DNA from 4 places in the Pseudomonas sp. KH_050 genome. Region 3 is predicted to be linked to each of the others. Evidence: predicted binding sites of a transcription regulator. Region 3 holds the regulator's gene; each other region holds the start of a gene.
The links. The regulator sigma-54, encoded in region 3, starts transcription at its own class of promoters, with help from an activator protein. The targets are predictions, from matches to a motif close to ANTGGCATNNANNTTGCTNT.
Positions count from the first base shown of each region.

Region 1 (4,382 bases), 310 kb from region 3:
GAGGAGCGGAATGTTTTCCCAGGGACGGATTGGGTGCGCGCAGTGCGGGCATTGGGAGTGCGGTAGCAGCAGGTTGTAGGTCGGGCCGGGAGGATCCGCGGGTAGTCCCAGCACATCCTGGGCCTGGTCCCGCCATTCGCGTTCGAGCATTTTTGGCAGGCGCCAGATCACTACGTTGAGGAAGCTGCCGACGATCAGGCCCAGGGCCAGCGCTGATAAAACAAAGGCCAGCGGATCGTTGGCCAGAAAATCGCTCAAGGACATATTCAGATCGCAGAGCCAAGTTGGAAGATAGGCAGGTACATGGCAACCACCAGACCGCCGACGACGATACCAAGAATCACCATGATGAATGGCTCCATCAGGCTGGTCAGGTTATCGACCATATTGTCGACTTCGCCCTCGTAATAAGTGGCGACCTTTTCCAGCATATCGTCCAGTGCCCCGGATTCTTCGCCGATGGCAGTCATCTGGATCGCCATATTCGGAAAGATCCCGGAGGTGCGCATGGAAAAATTCAGCTGCATGCCGGTCGAGACATCCTGCTTGATGCGATTGACCGCGTTCTTGAACACCACGTTACCCGTGGCGCCAGCCACCGAATCCAGGGCTTCGACCAGCGGAACTCCAGCGGCAAAGGTGGTGGACAGCGTGCGGGCATAACGGGCCACAGCTGATTTGTACAACAGCGCGCCCACCAGTGGCAGTTTCAACAGGTTGACGTCCAGCCAGTCGCGAAAGCGTTGAGAGCGTTGGCGTGCATGGCGCAAACCGAATAGGGCGGCGGCGATCCCGATCAGTATCAGCCACCACCATTGCTGCATGAACTCGGAGAGGGCGATGACCATCAGGGTGAAGGTTGGAAGCTCTGCGCCAAAACCGCTAAATACCGTTTTGAACTGCGGAACCACCTTGATCAGCAGAATGCCGGTCACGATGATTGCAACGAAGATCACCGCCAGGGGATAGGTCATGGCCTTCTTGATCTTGGCCTTGAGGCTTTCGCTCTTTTCCTTGTAGGTCGCCACCCGCTCCAGCAAGGTTTCCAGGGCCCCGGCCTGTTCACCGGCGTCCACCAGGTTGCAGTACAAATCATCGAAATACTGGGGTTTTTTGCGCAGCGCAGCGGCAAAGGTGTTGCCAGCGGCGACTTCCTGTTTCACCTCGTCCACCAGCTTGCGCATGTTCGGGTTATCGAAACCCTCGCCGATGATGTCGAAGGACTGCAGCAATGGCACTCCGGCTTTTATCATGGTTGCCATTTGACGGGTGAACAGGGCGATATCGAGGGGTTTAATACGTTTGCCAGCGCTGAAGATCGAGCCGCTTTTCTTGCGTACCTTGCCCGGAGTAATACCTTGCTTGCGCAACTGCGCCTTGATCAGCGCCGGGTTATGACCGCTCAGTTCACCGGTCATTTTGGTGCCTTTCCTGTCGGTGCCGTCCCAGGTGTAAACACTGACTTTTACTGCTTTGACCGCCATTGATTAATCCTTGGTGACCCGGTTGATTTCCTCGAGGCTGGTAATATCCTGCATGACCTTGAGCAGGCCGGAGGTACGCAAGTCGTTGAAACCGTCCTTGCGCATCCGGGCGTCGATCTCCAGTGAATTGCCTTCTGCCATGATCAAACGTTGCAGCTGCGGCGTGTTCTTCACCACCTCATAGATTCCCACTCGCCCCTTGTACCCGCTGTTACAGAAGTCACACCCGACCGGCTCATAGATCTTGAATGTGCCGATATGTTCCTCGGCAAATCCTTCCTTGAGCTGCGTCTCGCCAGGAACCTCGATGTCCTTTTTGCAGTGACTGCACAGCTTGCGCACCTTTGTCGGTGAGCAGTTCGGCCAGCACCAATTGCTTGGCCAGACCGGAAAGGGCGATGTCATTCATTCGAGTACCAAACGCAAACAGTCAAAGACTTATAGCCTAGTCCGGCGGATGAGCCTAATCGCGGAGGTAAGGTGACAAAAAACTCACATTGCGCAGTTTTTGCGGTGATGGCGGTGCGCCATCGCCTATGCTCGCCTGCTGGAAAGGGGCTTATCGGTCTGGCAGGTGCTGTGCTTTAAACCTGTTAAGGTGATGAGACTTCACTTAATGCTTGGAACTTGTCTATGAATACTCAAAAGGGTTTTACCTTGATTGAGCTGTTGATCGTGGTAGCGATCATCGGCATTTTGGCCACGTTTGCGATACCGGCGTACTCCAAGTATCAGGCCAGAGCCAAGGTTACCGCTGGATTGGCGGAGATCTCCGCCTTGAAAGTTCCTTTTGAAGACATCATCAACCAGGGGACAAACCCGGACCTGGCTTCGATAGGCGGCACCGCATCGACCTCCAATTGCGCGATTACCGCATCGGGTACAGCCAGTACGGGTGTTGGCACAATCGTCTGCACCATTGCCAATGCTCCAGGCCCGGTGCTGGGCAAAACCATCACGCTCTCGCGCACATCAAACGGTTGGACCTGCGCTACTGGTGTGACGGAGGAATACACTCCAAAAGGCTGCACCGCGGCGGCAGCGCCGGCAGCGGGCTAATCGTATGGTTTAATCAAAATGCCCCGTCTGACGGGGCATTTTTTTTAATATCTGATTCGACGGGAGCTATTTTTATCTCGGTAACGTCCCATCCAAAGAACCCATTGGAATAAGTCGGTAATTCAGCATGTTAGGTTTCCTTGAAAACCCGCAACTTGCATGCAGATTAGGTTCAAGTCATGCAATCTGCACGATTTCGGATTTGGATGGTTTTTATAACTGATTGATTTATAAAGTTTTATTTTCTAATCGTTAGTTGGCACAGCGCCTGCAACATCACTAGTAACCCTGCAGACCGGACATGGCGCAGACTTTCTGGATGAACAGGAGTTACTCAAATGAAGAAGTTAGCAATCGCTGCCGCAACTGCTACCGCTCTGACCCTGACCCTGGCCAACGTTGCATTTGCGCAAACTCAAACCTCTCAGTCGCCTATGGTTGTGGCTGCAGGTGAAATGACCGAAGCGAAGGAAGATGTTACGGATGCCTGGATCACCACCAAAGTGAAGACTGAACTGATGGCCAAAAAAGATGTTCCCGGCATCGGTGTCAACGTCGATACCAAGGATGGTGTTGTGTCCCTGACTTCGACTGATCCGGTGACTCCAGCAGAGAAAGACAAGGCAATCGCCATCGCCAAGAGTATTAAAGGTGTCAAAGGCGTTATGGCTGACGGCCTGAAAACCAAATAAGGCTCAAGCTTGTCGCCTGGACAGGGAGAAGAGAGGTGATAGGCGATGACCCGGTCATCCGCCGGTCCTTCCTTCCAAGGGTTCATGCGAAAGACCACAGGGATGTGTTTATTACAGGCTCCGGCACTGTGTGTCGGCGCCAAAAAACCGCAAGCTGTATGCGGGTGCAGATTTTTCTGGAAGAACAGGAGTTACTCATATGAAGAAGTTCGCAATCGCTGCCGCAACTGCTACCGCTCTGACCCTGACCGTGGCCAATGGCGCATTTGCCCAGACTACTCAAGCTACTCAGGCTCCCATGGTCCTCGCGGCAGGTGAAGTCACCAAGGTCGAGGAAGCTGCTTCCGACACGTGGATCACCACCAAAGTGAAGGCTGACCTGGTCACCGAAAAAGGTATTCCTGGTACCGACATCAAAGTCGAAACCAACAAGGGCGTGGTATCGCTGTCCTCTACTGTTGCGTTAACTGACGCACAGAAAGCAACGGCAGTCGCTATTGCCAAGAAAATCAAAGGTGTTCAAGCGGTTTCGGCTGATGGCCTGAAGTCCGAATAAGATTCAAGCTTCTCGCCTGGACCGGGAGAAGAGGGACGGCAGGCGATTCAGTAATACGCCGGTCCTCCCTTTAAAGTTCATGCGAAAGACCACAAGGATGTGGTCATTACAGGCCCTGGCATTCGTGTCGGGGCCTGTGCTATTTGGGGGGCAGGAAAGTTGCGAGTGGATGGCAGGGGGAGGTATCAGTTGCCGCGCTTGCTATTGATCTGCACCAGTCGATTGCCCTCAAAGCGCAGATACTGATACATGCCGCTGTTCGGCCCGTATACCCACTCCTCGACCTGAAACTCTTCACGCCTGTTGGCGCTGCGTTTATAGCCCAGAACATCACGGGAAACCGGCTCGCCACACTTCTGCAAAACCTCGCTGGAACGGTCTCCCACGCTGATCAATTGACTGCCACAGCGCAGGGTATCGGCCGCCAGTGCCTGGCTGGCGGTAAGCGCCAATGTCAGGCCGAGGAACGATCGGGCGGCAATGATCACTCCGCCTCCAGGTGCAGCGGCGTGACCACCCGCCCATCGCTTTGCGCCTGACCAAGGCTGGCGTCGATGAAGTACACGCGGTCATCGGCCAGCTGACCTTTAT
Region 1 is NZ_CM174478.1:794,855-799,236, forward strand. Features, by position in the region: gene AC3IUA_RS03685 (prepilin peptidase) at 1-264, opposite strand, end outside; gene AC3IUA_RS03690 (type II secretion system F family protein) at 267-1,484, opposite strand; partial or broken gene AC3IUA_RS03695 (ATPase, T2SS/T4P/T4SS family) at 1,488-1,823, opposite strand; gene AC3IUA_RS03700 (pilin) at 2,118-2,543, shown strand; gene AC3IUA_RS03705 (BON domain-containing protein) at 2,882-3,235, shown strand; gene AC3IUA_RS03710 (BON domain-containing protein) at 3,435-3,791, shown strand; gene AC3IUA_RS03715 (DUF2845 domain-containing protein) at 3,977-4,273, opposite strand; gene AC3IUA_RS03720 (DUF748 domain-containing protein) at 4,276-4,382, opposite strand, start outside.
Region 1: AC3IUA_RS03700 (pilin) is a predicted target of sigma-54. The motif match lies at 2,051-2,070, and genes of this name have one in related genera.

Region 2 (4,382 bases), 3.3 Mb from region 3:
GAGTTGCCCGCACCGGCAATGCCCATGGCCTTGCCTTGATGCTGCGGTGGATACCATTGCGAGGCCAGGGGCAGGGCGACCGCGAACGAAGCGCCAGCCACCCCGAGAAACAGCCCGAGCACCAAGGCTTGCTCATAGCTGTGGATGCCCAGCTTCCAGGCGCCGAACAGCGCGCAGATGACGATCACCTGGCCGATCAACCCGGCGGTCTTGGGTGACAGGCGATCAGCCAGCAAGCCCATGAAAAAGCGCAGGATGGCACCGGCCAGAATTGGCGTGGCGACTACCATGCCGCGTTGCTGGGTAGTCAGTTGCAGGTCGGTGGCGATCTGCACCGCCAAAGGGCCGAGCAGGTACCAGACCATGAAGCTCAGGTCGAAATAGAGGAAGGCCGCGAACAGTGTCGGGGTGTGGCCGGATTTCCAGAAGCTTGAATTCATCGCGCACCTCAGCTGTAAAGAGTCTCGAAAGGAGTCATGAGCTTTCATGTGGAGTGCCCTGAAGGCCGCACCACCGGCCCCGGGCTATGGGGCCAAAAACGAAAAAAACGCCGCAACCCGATTCGCTGCGTGGGCGAGTAGGGTGTGCGACGTCTTTGTCGTAGGTGGGGCAACCGCCGTTGGTTACCTGTATGGATTGGTTTGCAAGAGCCGCGCCAGAGTTTGATTTTTTTGGTGTGGCCGAAAAGATCGCAGCCTGCGGCAGCTCCTACGCCGATCCGGTCGACCCACAAAATTGCGGGTGCCCGCGATCCTGTAGGAACTGCCGCAGGCTGCGATCTTTAACGGTTTTCCAGGCGCCGCAGGACTTCAGCCCAACAACTCACTCATGGCAATAATCTGCTCGGCCACCTGTATCAGTTTCTGCTGGCGGCTCATGGCCTGGCGGCGCATCAGGGTGTAGGCCTCTTCTTCATTGCAGTCCTTCATCTTCATCAGCAAGCCCTTGGCCAGTTCGATGCGCTTGCGCTCGGCCAGTTGCTGGTCGCGGGCCTGGAGTTGGGCGCGCAAGGCCTGGTCGCTTTCGAAGCGGGCCATGGCCACGTCGAGGATCGGTTGCAGGCGCGCGGCGTGGATGCCTTCGACGATGTAGGCGCTGACCCCGGACTTTATGGCCTGACGCATCACGTCCGGGTCATGTTCATCGGTAAACATGACGATCGGTCGTGGCTGGTCGCGGCTGACCAGCACCACTTGCTCCATCACATCGCGGCTCGGTGACTCGGTATCGATCAAAATCACATCCGGACGCACCGTTTCGACGCGTGCCGGCAGGTCGATGGTCAGGCCGGACTCGTCGATCACCTCAAACCCGGCCTCGGTCAGGGCTGCCTTGAGCCGTCCGACTTTTTTCGCGGTGTCGTTGATCAGCAGGATACGCAACATATTCGCAGTCTCCTGTCAGCGGTTGGCAAGAAGGGCGCAGGCGTCGGCCATGGCGTGCAACTTGAAGCCGCTGGCATAACCGACCGGGTCGCAACCGTCCCAGATTTTACCGTCGATCAATTGGCTGCTGCGCATGGCTTCACCGCTGTGGCTGACGCCAACCGCGCTCGCTGCCTCGCGGTACAGCTCGAGTTGCTGAACCTGACGGGCGACGCCGAGGTAGTCCGGATCATCACGCAGCAAGCCCCAGCGACGGAACTGGGTCATGAACCACATGCCGTCGGACAGGTACGGCAGGTTGACCGCGCCCGCACCATGGAAGCGCAGGGCATGCGGGTCTTGCCAGCAATTGCCGAGGCCGTTGGCATAATCGCCGAGCAGCCGTGGCTGGATGCAGTCCAGGGGCGCATCCAGGTATTCGCGGGCGCTCAACAATTGAGCGGTGCTTTGCCGATTCTCGACGCTCTGTTCGATAAAACGACTGGCTTCGAGGATCGCCATGACCAGTGCGCGGGCGGCGTTCGGGTACTGCTCGACAAATGCGCGGGTGCAGCCCAGGACCTTTTCCGGATGGTCGGGCCAGATGGTTTGAGTGGTGGCGATGGTGAATCCCAACTCCTGGCGCACCGCGCTTGCGCTCCAGGGCTCGCCGACACAAAAACCGTCGATGCGCCCGGCTTGCAGGTGCGCGACCATTTGCGGCGGCGGCACCACCACGCTGTCGACATCCTGCAGCGGATGGATGCCCTGGCTGGCTAGCCAGTAATAAAGCCACATGGCGTGGGTGCCGGTGGGAAAGGTCTGGGCGAAGGTCAGCTTTGCGCGACTTTGGTGCACGTGTCGCTCCAGCGCTTCAGGACCGGTCACGCCACGGGCTTGCAGGCCGTGGGACAGGTTGATGCTTTGGCCGTTCTGGTTCAGGCCCATGAGCACCGCCATATCGGTAGCGGCGACGCCGCCGATGCCCAGGTGCACCGCGTAGATCAAGCCATAAAGACTGTGGGCCGCATCCAGTTCACCGCTAACCAACTTGTCCCGCAGGCTGGCCCAGGAGGATTGGCGTTTGAGGTTCAGGGTCAGGCCGTAGGGTTGGGCGAAGCCCTGGGTGGCCGCGACCACCACCGAGGCGCAATCGCTCAGGGCCATGAAGCCGAGGTTGATCGCGCTCTTTTCCGGAGCATCGCTGCCATTGACCCAGGCCAGGGGGCCTGCTGGAAATTCGTTCATCAGGTGTGCACCTTCCATAAAAAAGCGTCGTACCCGGGTCCCTTGCCAGAGCAAGCCGGGTGACGACGCCGCAGTTCTTTCAATAACAACTTGGGACTCATCCCGTCGTTGGTATGAGTATTGATGCAATCTGTGCTGCAAGGCATATGCCATTCACCGTAGATTTCATCGAGCGCCTCGCGTACGGCCCCGTTGCCCGGCTATAATCGCCGGCTTATTTCGCCGCCAACCGAGTCAAACCCGCCCATGTACACCCTGGCCCGTCAGCTGTTGTTCAAACTTTCCCCGGAAACCTCCCACGATCTGTCCCTGGACCTGATCGGCGCGGGCGGGCGTTTGGGCCTCAATGGCTTGCTGTGCAAGGCGCCTGCGCGGATGCCGGTGAACGTCATGGGCCTGGACTTTCCCAACCCGGTGGGTCTGGCGGCAGGCCTGGACAAAAACGGCGCGGCCATCGATGGCTTTGCCCAGTTGGGTTTCGGCTTCGTCGAGATCGGCACCATCACGCCGCGTCCGCAACCGGGCAATCCGAAACCACGGATTTTCCGCTTGCCGGAAGCCGAGGCGATCATCAACCGCATGGGTTTCAATAACCTCGGTGTCGATCACTTGCTGGCCCGGGTCGCGGCAGCCAGATACAAGGGCATCCTGGGCATCAACATTGGCAAGAACTTCGATACGCCGGTTGAACGCGCAGTCGATGACTACCTGATCTGTCTGGATAAAGTTTACGCCCATGCCAGCTATGTGACAGTCAATGTCAGCTCACCGAATACTCCGGGCCTGCGTAGCCTGCAGTTCGGCGATTCGCTCAAGCAACTGCTTGAAGCCCTGCATCAGCGCCAGGAAGAACTGGCGCAGCGCCATGGCAAGCGGGTACCGCTGGCCATCAAGATTGCCCCGGACATGACCGACGAAGAAACCGTGCAAGTGGCCCGGGCCTTGATCGAAACCGGGATGGATGCGGTGATCGCCACCAACACCACCCTGAGCCGCGTCGGCGTCGAAGGCATGGAGCATGGCGACGAGGCGGGTGGCCTGTCGGGCGCACCGGTTCGCGACAAGAGCACCCATACCGTCAAGGTGCTGGCTGGCGAATTGGCCGGGCGCCTGCCGATCATCGCCGTGGGCGGCATCACCGAAGGCAGGCACGCGGCTGAGAAAATCGCCGCCGGTGCCAGCCTGGTGCAGTTGTACTCGGGCTTTATCTACAAAGGCCCGGCGCTGATTCGCCAGTCGGTGGATGCCATCGCGGCGTTGCGCTAAAGGCGATTAACCGTAGGAGCTGCCGCAGGCTGCGATCTTTTCATTTTGATTTTTGTTCGGGCTCCGAAAGCCGAAAAGCAAGATCAAAAGATCGCAGCCTTCGGCAGCTCCTGCATGGGAAATGTGTTCAGCCATTCAGCGCCCATAAAAAAGGGCCCCTCGAAGGAGCCCTTGGGCCGAAGCCCGCCGTCCGGATGGGACGAGCATGGTAAGTCGTTGTGTATTCAGATTTTGGTGTCGGAGTATGTGCCCTGTTTAGCCGACGGCGTGAAGTTCGTTGAGTCTGTGGATACCCGCAGTGCCGGTCATACCGTCCCAGTTGTCGCCGCGTCCTTCTCGCCAGCCGTTAATCCAGGCTTGGCGTACCGACGGTAGAGTAAATGGGCAAAGCTCACGGGATTTGCCACCAACGCCATATTGATATCCGCGTAAAAATGCTCTTTCCAACGGATCACGCTTAAGTCTTCTCATAGGGTGTTTCCCTCACTTGTTGACTGTGTAATG
Region 2 is NZ_CM174478.1:4,391,003-4,395,384, reverse strand. Features, by position in the region: gene AC3IUA_RS19945 (nitrate/nitrite transporter) at 1-440, opposite strand, end outside; gene AC3IUA_RS19940 (ANTAR domain-containing response regulator) at 810-1,385, opposite strand; gene AC3IUA_RS19935 (CmpA/NrtA family ABC transporter substrate-binding protein) at 1,401-2,612, opposite strand; gene AC3IUA_RS19930 (quinone-dependent dihydroorotate dehydrogenase) at 2,859-3,878, shown strand; gene rmf (ribosome modulation factor) at 4,134-4,349, opposite strand.
Region 2: AC3IUA_RS19935 (CmpA/NrtA family ABC transporter substrate-binding protein) is a predicted target of sigma-54. The motif match lies at 2,747-2,766, and genes of this name have one in related genera.

Region 3 (4,382 bases):
GTCAGATCGTCGGCCTGCTCGGTCCGAACGGCGCCGGCAAGACCACCTGTTTCTACATGATCGTCGGCCTGGTCCAGGCCGATCAGGGTCGGGTATTGATCGATGATCTGGACGTCAGCCACCAACCGATGCACGGTCGCGCACGGGCCGGCATCGGTTATCTGCCGCAAGAAGCGTCGATCTTCCGCAAACTATCGGTCGCCGACAACATCATGGCCATCCTCGAGACCCGCAAGGAACTCGACAAGGCCGGGCGTCGCCAGGAGCTGGAAAGCCTGCTGCAGGAATTCCATATTCACCACATCCGCGACAACCTCGGCATGAGCCTGTCCGGTGGCGAACGTCGCCGAGTGGAAATCGCCCGCGCACTGGCTACCGCGCCGAAATTCATCCTGCTCGACGAACCTTTCGCCGGCGTAGACCCGATTTCGGTAGGCGATATCAAGCAGATCATTCATCACTTGAAGGCCAAGGGTATCGGCGTTCTGATCACCGACCACAACGTCCGTGAAACCCTGGATATCTGCGAGACTGCCTACATCGTCAACGACGGTCAACTGATCGCCGAAGGCGACTCCGAGACCATCCTGGCCAACGAACTGGTGAAGGAAGTCTATCTGGGGCATGAGTTCCGCCTGTAAGCATTGAGCGGTTTGGTTGACGCAGGCACCTCAAAAGCACTCTGGACGATTTCAGCTATCGTCAGAGCGCCGATGTCAATGAAACCTTGTTAATTTTTATTGTTACAGCGCTCTAGGCAAACACTGCAGTTTCAGGCATATAATTTGCTTATGTTTGGCGCTCCGGCGCCCTGTAGTGGATGGCGCATGCGCGCCGGCGAATAAGGTGTTAAGCCCCTGCCATGAAACCATCGCTAGTCTTGAGAATGGGCCAGCAGCTGACGATGACACCGCAGCTGCAACAGGCCATCCGCCTGCTCCAATTGTCGACCCTGGACCTGCAACAGGAAATCCAGGAGGCCCTGGAGTCCAATCCTATGCTCGAACGCCAGGAAGAAGGCGACGACTTCGATAACGCCGACCCTCTGGCCGACAACATCGAGCAGAAACCCAATGCCGATGTTCAGGAACCCTCCTATCAGGAAACCGCCCCGACGGTGGACAACCTCGAGGAAGGTGACTGGAACGAGCGCATTCCTAATGAACTGCCGGTCGACACCGCCTGGGAAGACGTTTACCAGACCAGCGCCAGCAGCCTGCCGAGCAACGATGACGACGAGTGGGATTTCACCACCCGTACATCCGCCGGCGAGAGCCTGCAGAGCCATTTGCTCTGGCAACTGAACCTGGCGCCGATGTCCGACACCGATCGCCTGATTGCCGTGACGCTGATCGATTGCATCAACAATCAGGGCTACCTGGACGAAACCCTCGAGGAGATTCTCGAAGCCTTCGATCCGGAGCTGGACATCGAACTGGACGAGATCGAGGCGGTCCTGCATCGCATCCAGCAATTCGAGCCGGCCGGTATCGGCGCGCGCAACCTGGGCGAGTGCCTGCTGCTGCAACTGCGTCAACTGCCAGCCAAGACCCCTTGGCTGGCCGAGGCCAAGCGCCTGGTCACGGACTTCATCGAACTGCTTGGCAGCCGCGATTACAGCCAGCTGATGCGCCGCATGAAGCTCAAGGAAGACGAACTGCGGCAGATCATCGAACTGGTGCAAAGCCTCAACCCGCGCCCTGGCTCGCAAATCGAGTCAACTGAAGCTGAATACGTCGTCCCCGACGTGATCGTGCGCAAGGACAACGAGCGCTGGCTGGTGGAACTGAATCAGGAGTCCGTGCCACGCCTGCGGGTCAACCCGCAGTACGCCGGTTTCGTCCGCCGCGCCGACACCAGCGCCGACAACACCTTCATGCGTAACCAGTTGCAGGAAGCGCGCTGGTTCATCAAAAGCCTGCAAAGCCGTAATGAAACCCTGATGAAAGTCGCTACCCAGATCGTCGAGCACCAGCGCGGCTTTCTCGAATACGGCGATGAAGCGATGAAACCGCTGGTCCTGCATGACATCGCCGAAGCAGTCGGCATGCACGAGTCGACGATTTCCCGGGTGACTACCCAGAAATTCATGCATACCCCGCGCGGTATCTACGAACTGAAATACTTTTTCTCCAGCCACGTCAGCACCTCCGAAGGCGGTGAATGCTCGTCCACAGCGATTCGCGCGATCATCAAAAAACTGGTTGCCGCGGAAAATCAGAAAAAGCCGTTGAGTGACAGCAAGATCGCTGGTTTACTGGAGGCACAAGGCATTCAGGTAGCCCGCCGCACCGTCGCCAAGTACCGCGAATCCCTTGGAATCGCGCCTTCGAGCGAACGCAAGCGGTTGATGTAACGGGCCACGCCACAGCGTTCCAGGGTGTGTTCTGAAGCTCAGTGAGTTTTCGGACACAGCCTAGTGGCAGGCAAGCCAGCCTGCCGCCTTATGCACTGGCAACGAAGGAGAAGCTGTATGCAAGTCAACATCAGTGGACACCAATTGGAAGTGACCGAACCCCTGCGCACCTACATCGGCGAAAAACTCGACCGACTGGAAAGGCACTTCGACAAGATCACCAACGTGCAAGTCACGATGACGGTCGAAAAGCTGAAGCAGAAAATCGAAGCCACCTTGCATATCCACGGCGGTGAAGTGGTCGCTAACGCAGAACATGACGACATGTATGCTGCGATCGACCTGCTCACCGACAAACTGGATCGCCAACTCAAAAAGCATAAGGAAAAGACCCAGAGCCTCCTCCAGGGCGCAACAGGTCGTTAACACTCCCAACCCATGATCCGACTTGAAAATATCCTGACCCCCGGCCGTTCTTTGGTGAACGTGCCGGGCGGCAGTAAAAAGCGCGCACTCGAGCAAATTGCCAACCTTATCCACCGCGAAGTGCCGGATCTGGAGATGCAAGATGTATTCGAGAGTCTGATTGCCCGTGAAAAACTCGGTTCCACCGGTTTTGGCAACGGCATCGCCATCCCCCACTGCCGCCTCAAAGGTTGCACCTCGCCCATCAGTGCCTTGATGCACCTGGACGCCCCCATAGATTTCGACGCCATCGATGGCGCCCCGGTCGACCTGCTGTTTGTCCTGCTGGTGCCGGAAGCCGCTACCGATGCGCACCTGGAACTGCTTCGGCAGATAGCCAGCATGCTTGACCGCAAGGAAGTGCGCGAAAAACTTCGCAGCGCCTTAACCAATGAAGCCCTGTACCAGGTTGTCCTGGATGAGCAGAACGGTAGTTAATCATGCGCTTGATCATCGTCAGCGGCCGGTCCGGCTCGGGTAAAAGCACCGCCCTCGATGTACTAGAGGACAGTGGCTATTACTGCATCGATAACCTGCCGGCCGGGCTGCTTCCGGAGTTGGCCGAGCGCGCGTTGATTCACACGGAACTGGCGCAGCCGCTGGTCGCCGTCTCGATCGATGCGCGCAACCTGCCCAGTCACCTGACACGCTTCCCGCAATTGCTCGAAGAAGTGCGCAGCCGACACATCCAATGCGATGTGCTGTATCTGGACGCCGACGAAGAAACCCTGCTCAAGCGCTTTTCGGAAACCCGTCGGCGCCACCCGCTGAGCAATGCCCAGCGCTCGCTGGCCGAAGCCATTCGCGATGAAACCAATCTGCTGGGGCCGATTGCCGACCTTGCAGACCTGAAGGTCAACACCACCAACCTGAACCTGTATCAACTGCGTGACACCATCAAGCTGCGCCTGTTGAACCAGCCGGAGCCGGGGACGGCGTTTCTGGTCGAGTCCTTTGGCTTCAAGCGTGGCATGCCGGTCGATGCCGACCTGGTGTTCGACGTGCGTTGCCTGCCCAATCCCTACTGGAAACCCGAACTACGCGAGCAATCCGGGCTGGATCAGCCGGTAGCCGAGTATCTGGCCGCGCAACCGGATGTTGAAGAAATGTTCCAGGATATCTCTACGTACCTGATGAAGTGGCTGCCTCGTTTCGCCGCCAGCAACCGTGCCTACGTCACCATCGCCATTGGCTGCACCGGCGGGCATCACCGCTCCGTCTACCTGACCGAACGTCTGGGCCAGGTCCTGCAAAAATCCCTGAAGAATGTCCAGGTTCGCCACCGCGACCTTAGCTAAAGGATCCACACCGCGATGCCCGCTCTGGAAATTGAAATCATCAACAAGTTGGGCCTGCATGCCCGGGCGTCTGCCAAATTCGTAGGAGTCGCCGGTCAGTTCAAGGATTGCACGATCAGAGTAGGACGCACACCCGAATCCACGGTCGACGGCAAAAGCATCATGGCCATGATGATGCTGGCTGCTGGCAAAGGCACCAAAATCCATCTGGCCACTGAAGGCGAGCAAGAACAGGAAGCGCTGGATGCACTGGTCGATCTGAT
Region 3 is NZ_CM174478.1:1,108,498-1,112,879, reverse strand. Features, by position in the region: gene lptB (LPS export ABC transporter ATP-binding protein) at 1-641, shown strand, start outside; gene AC3IUA_RS05125 (RNA polymerase factor sigma-54) at 863-2,356, shown strand; gene hpf (ribosome hibernation-promoting factor, HPF/YfiA family) at 2,474-2,782, shown strand; gene ptsN (PTS IIA-like nitrogen regulatory protein PtsN) at 2,795-3,259, shown strand; gene rapZ (RNase adapter RapZ) at 3,262-4,119, shown strand; gene AC3IUA_RS05105 (HPr family phosphocarrier protein) at 4,135-4,382, shown strand, end outside.

Region 4 (4,382 bases), 890 kb from region 3:
CAGAAGCCCAGGCCGACACCACCGGTGAGCATTTCCGCGGCAACGATCACCAGCCAGGCCACGCCGATGGACAGGCGAATGCCGGTCATCAAATGCGGCAGCACCGAGGGAAACAGAATATGGGTGAACACCTTCCACTCGCTGAGCTTGAGCACCCGCGCGACGTTCAGATAATCCTGCGGCACGCTGGCGACCCCCGCGGCGGTGTTGAGGATGATCGGCCAGATCGAGCTGATGAAGATCACCCAGATCGACGCCGGGCCGGCGGCCTTGAATACCAGCAGGCCGATCGGCAACCAGGCCAGCGGCGAGACCGGACGTAGCAGGCTGATGATCGGCGCGAACATGCTGCCGAGGAAGGCGAAGCGGCCAATGGCGAAGCCCAGCGGGATACCGAGCAGGGCGGCGAGTCCGAAGCCGATGCCGACCCGGCCAAGGGAGTTGAGCACGTTCCAGCCGATGCCCATGTCGTTCGGACCATTGTCGTAGAACGGGTCGCTGAACAGCTCCAGGGCCGAATACCAGGTAGCCAGCGGGCCGGGCAGGCCCTCGCTACGCGCCGCTATCAACGCCCAGACGGCGATGAACAGAGCGATACCTAATAATGGGGCAATGCCTTCCCTGGCGCGTTGACGCAACCCGTTCAGGAGGGGCGTGCGACGCTCTGGCTGGGTATTCGCCGTAGCGGTGGGCGGCGCTGGCAACTTGAGGGGTGCGTTCATGGCGGTTTGCTCCGGTCAGGCTTTGATGGTGAAGGAATTGGCATAGGCGGCCGGATTGGAGCCGTCCCAGACCTTGCCGTCGATCAGGGTGCTACTGCGCAGCGGACTGCCCGGCACGGCCAGCCCCAGCTGGCTGGCGGCTTCGCCGTAGAGCCTGGTCTGGTTGATGGCCCTGGCCACGCCGGCGTAGTCCACATCTTCCTTGAGCAGACCCCAGCGGCGGAACTGGGTGAGGAACCACATGCCATCCGACTGGTAGGGGTAGTTGACGCTGCCGTCCTTGCAGAAGGACATCGCATGCTCGTCCGACCAGTTGTTGCCCAGTCCGTCCTCGTAGTGGCCGAGGAAGCGTTGCTCGATTACTTCGACGGGCGCATTCACGTAGGCCTTGCCGGCAATCAGCCTGGCGGTGCTTTTCTTGTTCTCCACGCTGGCCTCGATGAACCGGCTGGCGTCGAGCACCGCCATGGTCAGCGCCCGGGCGGTATTGGGGTACTGTTCGACGAAGTCGCGGGTGGTGCCGAGGATTTTTTCCGGGTGGTCCGGCCAGATTTTTTGCGTGGCAAGGGCAGTGAAACCGATGTTCTCGGAGATCGCCCGGGCTCCCCACGGCTCGCCGACACAGAAACCGTCCATATTGCCCACGCGCATGTTGGCAACCATCTGCGGCGGTGGCACGACGATGGTCTTCACCTCGTTCATCGGATTGATGCCGAGGCTGGCGAGCCAGTAATAGAGCCACATGGCATGGGTGCCGGTGGGGAATGTCTGGGCGAAGGTCAGTGGGGTACCGCCTTGCTTGACCTTCGCCGCCAATTGTTCGCCATTGGTCACGCCGGCTTGCTGCAACTGCCTGGAGAGCGTGATCGCCTGGCCGTTCTGGTTCAGCCCCATGAGCATGGCCATGTCTTTCTGCGGCCCGCCGATGCCCAGTTGCACGCCATAGATCAGACCGTAGAGCACATGGGCGGCATCCAGTTCGCCATTGAGCAGTTTGTCGCGTACGCCGGCCCAGGATGCCTCTTTGCTCGGAGTGATGGTCAGACCGTATTTTTCGCCGAAGCCCTGGGTTGCCGCCACCACGACTGACGCGCAGTCGGTGAGCGGAATGAAACCGACCTTCAACGCAGCTTTCTCCGGTGCGTCGCTGCCAGCGGCCCAGACTGCACTGCGCAGGAAGCCAGGCGCGGCCAGATCGAGGGCGGTGATCCCGGCGACAGTGCCGGCCGCCACCAGGGATTGCTTCAGGAAGGCGCGCCGGCCAGGGTGCACCGGGTGTTGCGAGTCACACTCATCAGTCATAGCCACATCCTTTTTTGAGGGCAAACAAAAACGGCGTGCGCCAGGTGCCCTCGATTGAGGGACCTGACGGACGCCGTTGTCCGGGAGTGCGGCACGCCGCCATTGGCGTGCTGCGTGAAGCTGTTAATCAGTAGTAGCAAAGGGCTTGCCAGGTTTCTGGCCGACCTTTTTGATCGCGCTAAAAACATAATATAAACAAAGGCTTGGAGTGATTCGGTGATGTTCTCTCAACGGATGTCGAGAGCGCGGAGAGCCGGGGGAGCGAAGCGCTGATCGTTTGTTGGGCGGCTAAGGTGCGAGGTGAACCAAAACGGCTCTCCTGCGCACCGTTGCGAAGTGAGTAGAGATAGTCCTCAGCGCAGATCCCGACGGATAGCGTCGAGGCGTTCATCGAGCAGAGGAGTGAGAAGGGCGTAGCACTGCGCTGCGGTAATCGACACTACCGGCGGGCTGATCAGCCCGTTTTGCAGCCGTTCGAGAGCGTCGAGCAGCGAGCGGGGGGCATGCTTGATCAAGCGTTGGTGCAGGTACTGCAATTGAATCAGCATGTCCAATGGGCAACGCCGATGGGCGGCGGCGCGCACCGACAGGCCGCGCAGTCGCCCCAGGTCTTCCAGTTCCCAGCAACGCTCGGCGATGACCGGGGGCTGCAGACTGAGCGCACAGCGATGCAATTCGAGGTGCTGGAGGGTACCGAGCAAGTCTTGTATCGACTGGCAATGACCTTCGAAATCCGCAGGGTCGCGGCGTAATGCCTGCCAGGCCTCGCGTTGCAGGGAGCACGGCCAGTCCTTCCAGCGTTGATCGAGCGAGTCACCCAGCGCCCGGCAGCGCTGCCGGGCCTCAGGGGTGGTCTGTCCGCCGAGTCCGCGATGCTGCTGCAAGCCTTGCAGCAGGTCGAGGCCCAGCAAGAGCGCCTTTCGCAGGCCAGAGTCACCCCGTGGTAGCGGGGTTCGGCGGGGTTGCCCGCCATCGAATGCTGTGACCAATTGTGGGTTCATGGGTGGCCCCCGACGGTGAGTTGGTTGAGATAGCGGGTCAGGTCGTGCAGTGCATGGGTCTGGGTGCTCTGCTCCTGCACCGCCCCATTGACCTGTTGCAACTGTTCGCTGAGGGAATGATTGGCTTGTTGGTGCTCGCTGAGCGCCTGTTGCATGGCGCCGAGGTGTTGCAGATTGGTCTGGCTGCGTTGCGCCAGGTCGTCGAGATTGGCGGCGAGTTGCTCACTCTGTTGGCTACCGGCTTCCAGCAATGCGCGGTGCTCTTTGACCTCGCCATCCACCTGGAGCACTGCCGTGGCAATCGCTGTCGCGGCCGTGGTGATTTCGTGAGTAGCCCGGTCGGTGGCCTGGGCCAGGTTGCGGACCTCCGCGGCGACCACGGCGAAACCGCGACCGTGTTCGCCAGCGCGGGCGGCCTCGATGGAGGCGTTGAGGGCCAACAACTGGGTCTGCCTGGACAGTGCCTGAATGCTATTGACGGTGTTTTCCACTGCGCTAGTGCGCTGCAGCAATGCTTCCACGGCCAGTGCGGTATTGCCCAGGCTGTGCTGAATGGCGAGCATGCTGCCACCCACTGAGCGTGCCTCCAGACAACCGGCATCGCTCTGGGCATGGGCGTCGGCAAAAGCTGCCAACGCACCTTGGGCCAGGGCGTCGATGCTGTGCAGGGTCTGATCGATTTGCTCGCTGGCGGCAGCGATCATGGCGATTCGTTGGCTTTGTTCCTCACCCTGATCGCGGGCCTGCCGGGCCATTTGCTGCAGGGCGTGGCTGGCGAACTGTACTTCGCTGCGCAATCGTTCGTTGTTGCGCAGCTGCCTGCTGGCCGCCACCAGTAGCGTCGCCGGGTCGGCATCCCCGGAGCTGTGTAGCAGCCGTGCCAGTTCGGTGTTCCAGAATGCCTGTAGATGGCGTTGCCGGCGTTCGCGAAGGTGCCAGGCGCAACCCAGGTAAAGGACGCCAGGTATCAGCGTCAGAGCGCTTGCCGGTCGTTCGGCCAGCGCCAGACCACAGGCGCCGAGGGCCAGTCCGAGGGGTAACCAGAGGCCGATCCTGCTGCGTTCGAGCAGGGCCATGCCGGGTCCAAACAATGCCCTGAGTGCAATGCCGGCAGGGCGCGACTTGTCGACAACGTTGTGCGGAGTTGCGATGGCATGACCCGGAGGGAACATTCCTTGAGCAGACATGAGAATTTCCTTTATGCCGGGATAAAAAGCAAAAACGGCGCACGCCCACCCTGCGCAATGCGAAGGGGAGCGGACGCCGTTGCCCGTGATATTTGCGAAACCATCGTCGTTGATGGCTCAAGCCTGATCAGACGTAAGCAAGTTGTTTGCCAGCCTTCGCCATCGACAGC
Region 4 is NZ_CM174478.1:1,997,876-2,002,257, forward strand. Features, by position in the region: gene ntrB (nitrate ABC transporter permease) at 1-722, opposite strand, end outside; gene AC3IUA_RS09240 (CmpA/NrtA family ABC transporter substrate-binding protein) at 738-2,024, opposite strand; gene AC3IUA_RS09245 (hypothetical protein) at 2,378-3,025, opposite strand; gene AC3IUA_RS09250 (methyl-accepting chemotaxis protein) at 3,022-4,212, opposite strand.
Region 4: AC3IUA_RS09240 (CmpA/NrtA family ABC transporter substrate-binding protein) is a predicted target of sigma-54. The motif match lies at 2,158-2,177, and genes of this name have one in related genera.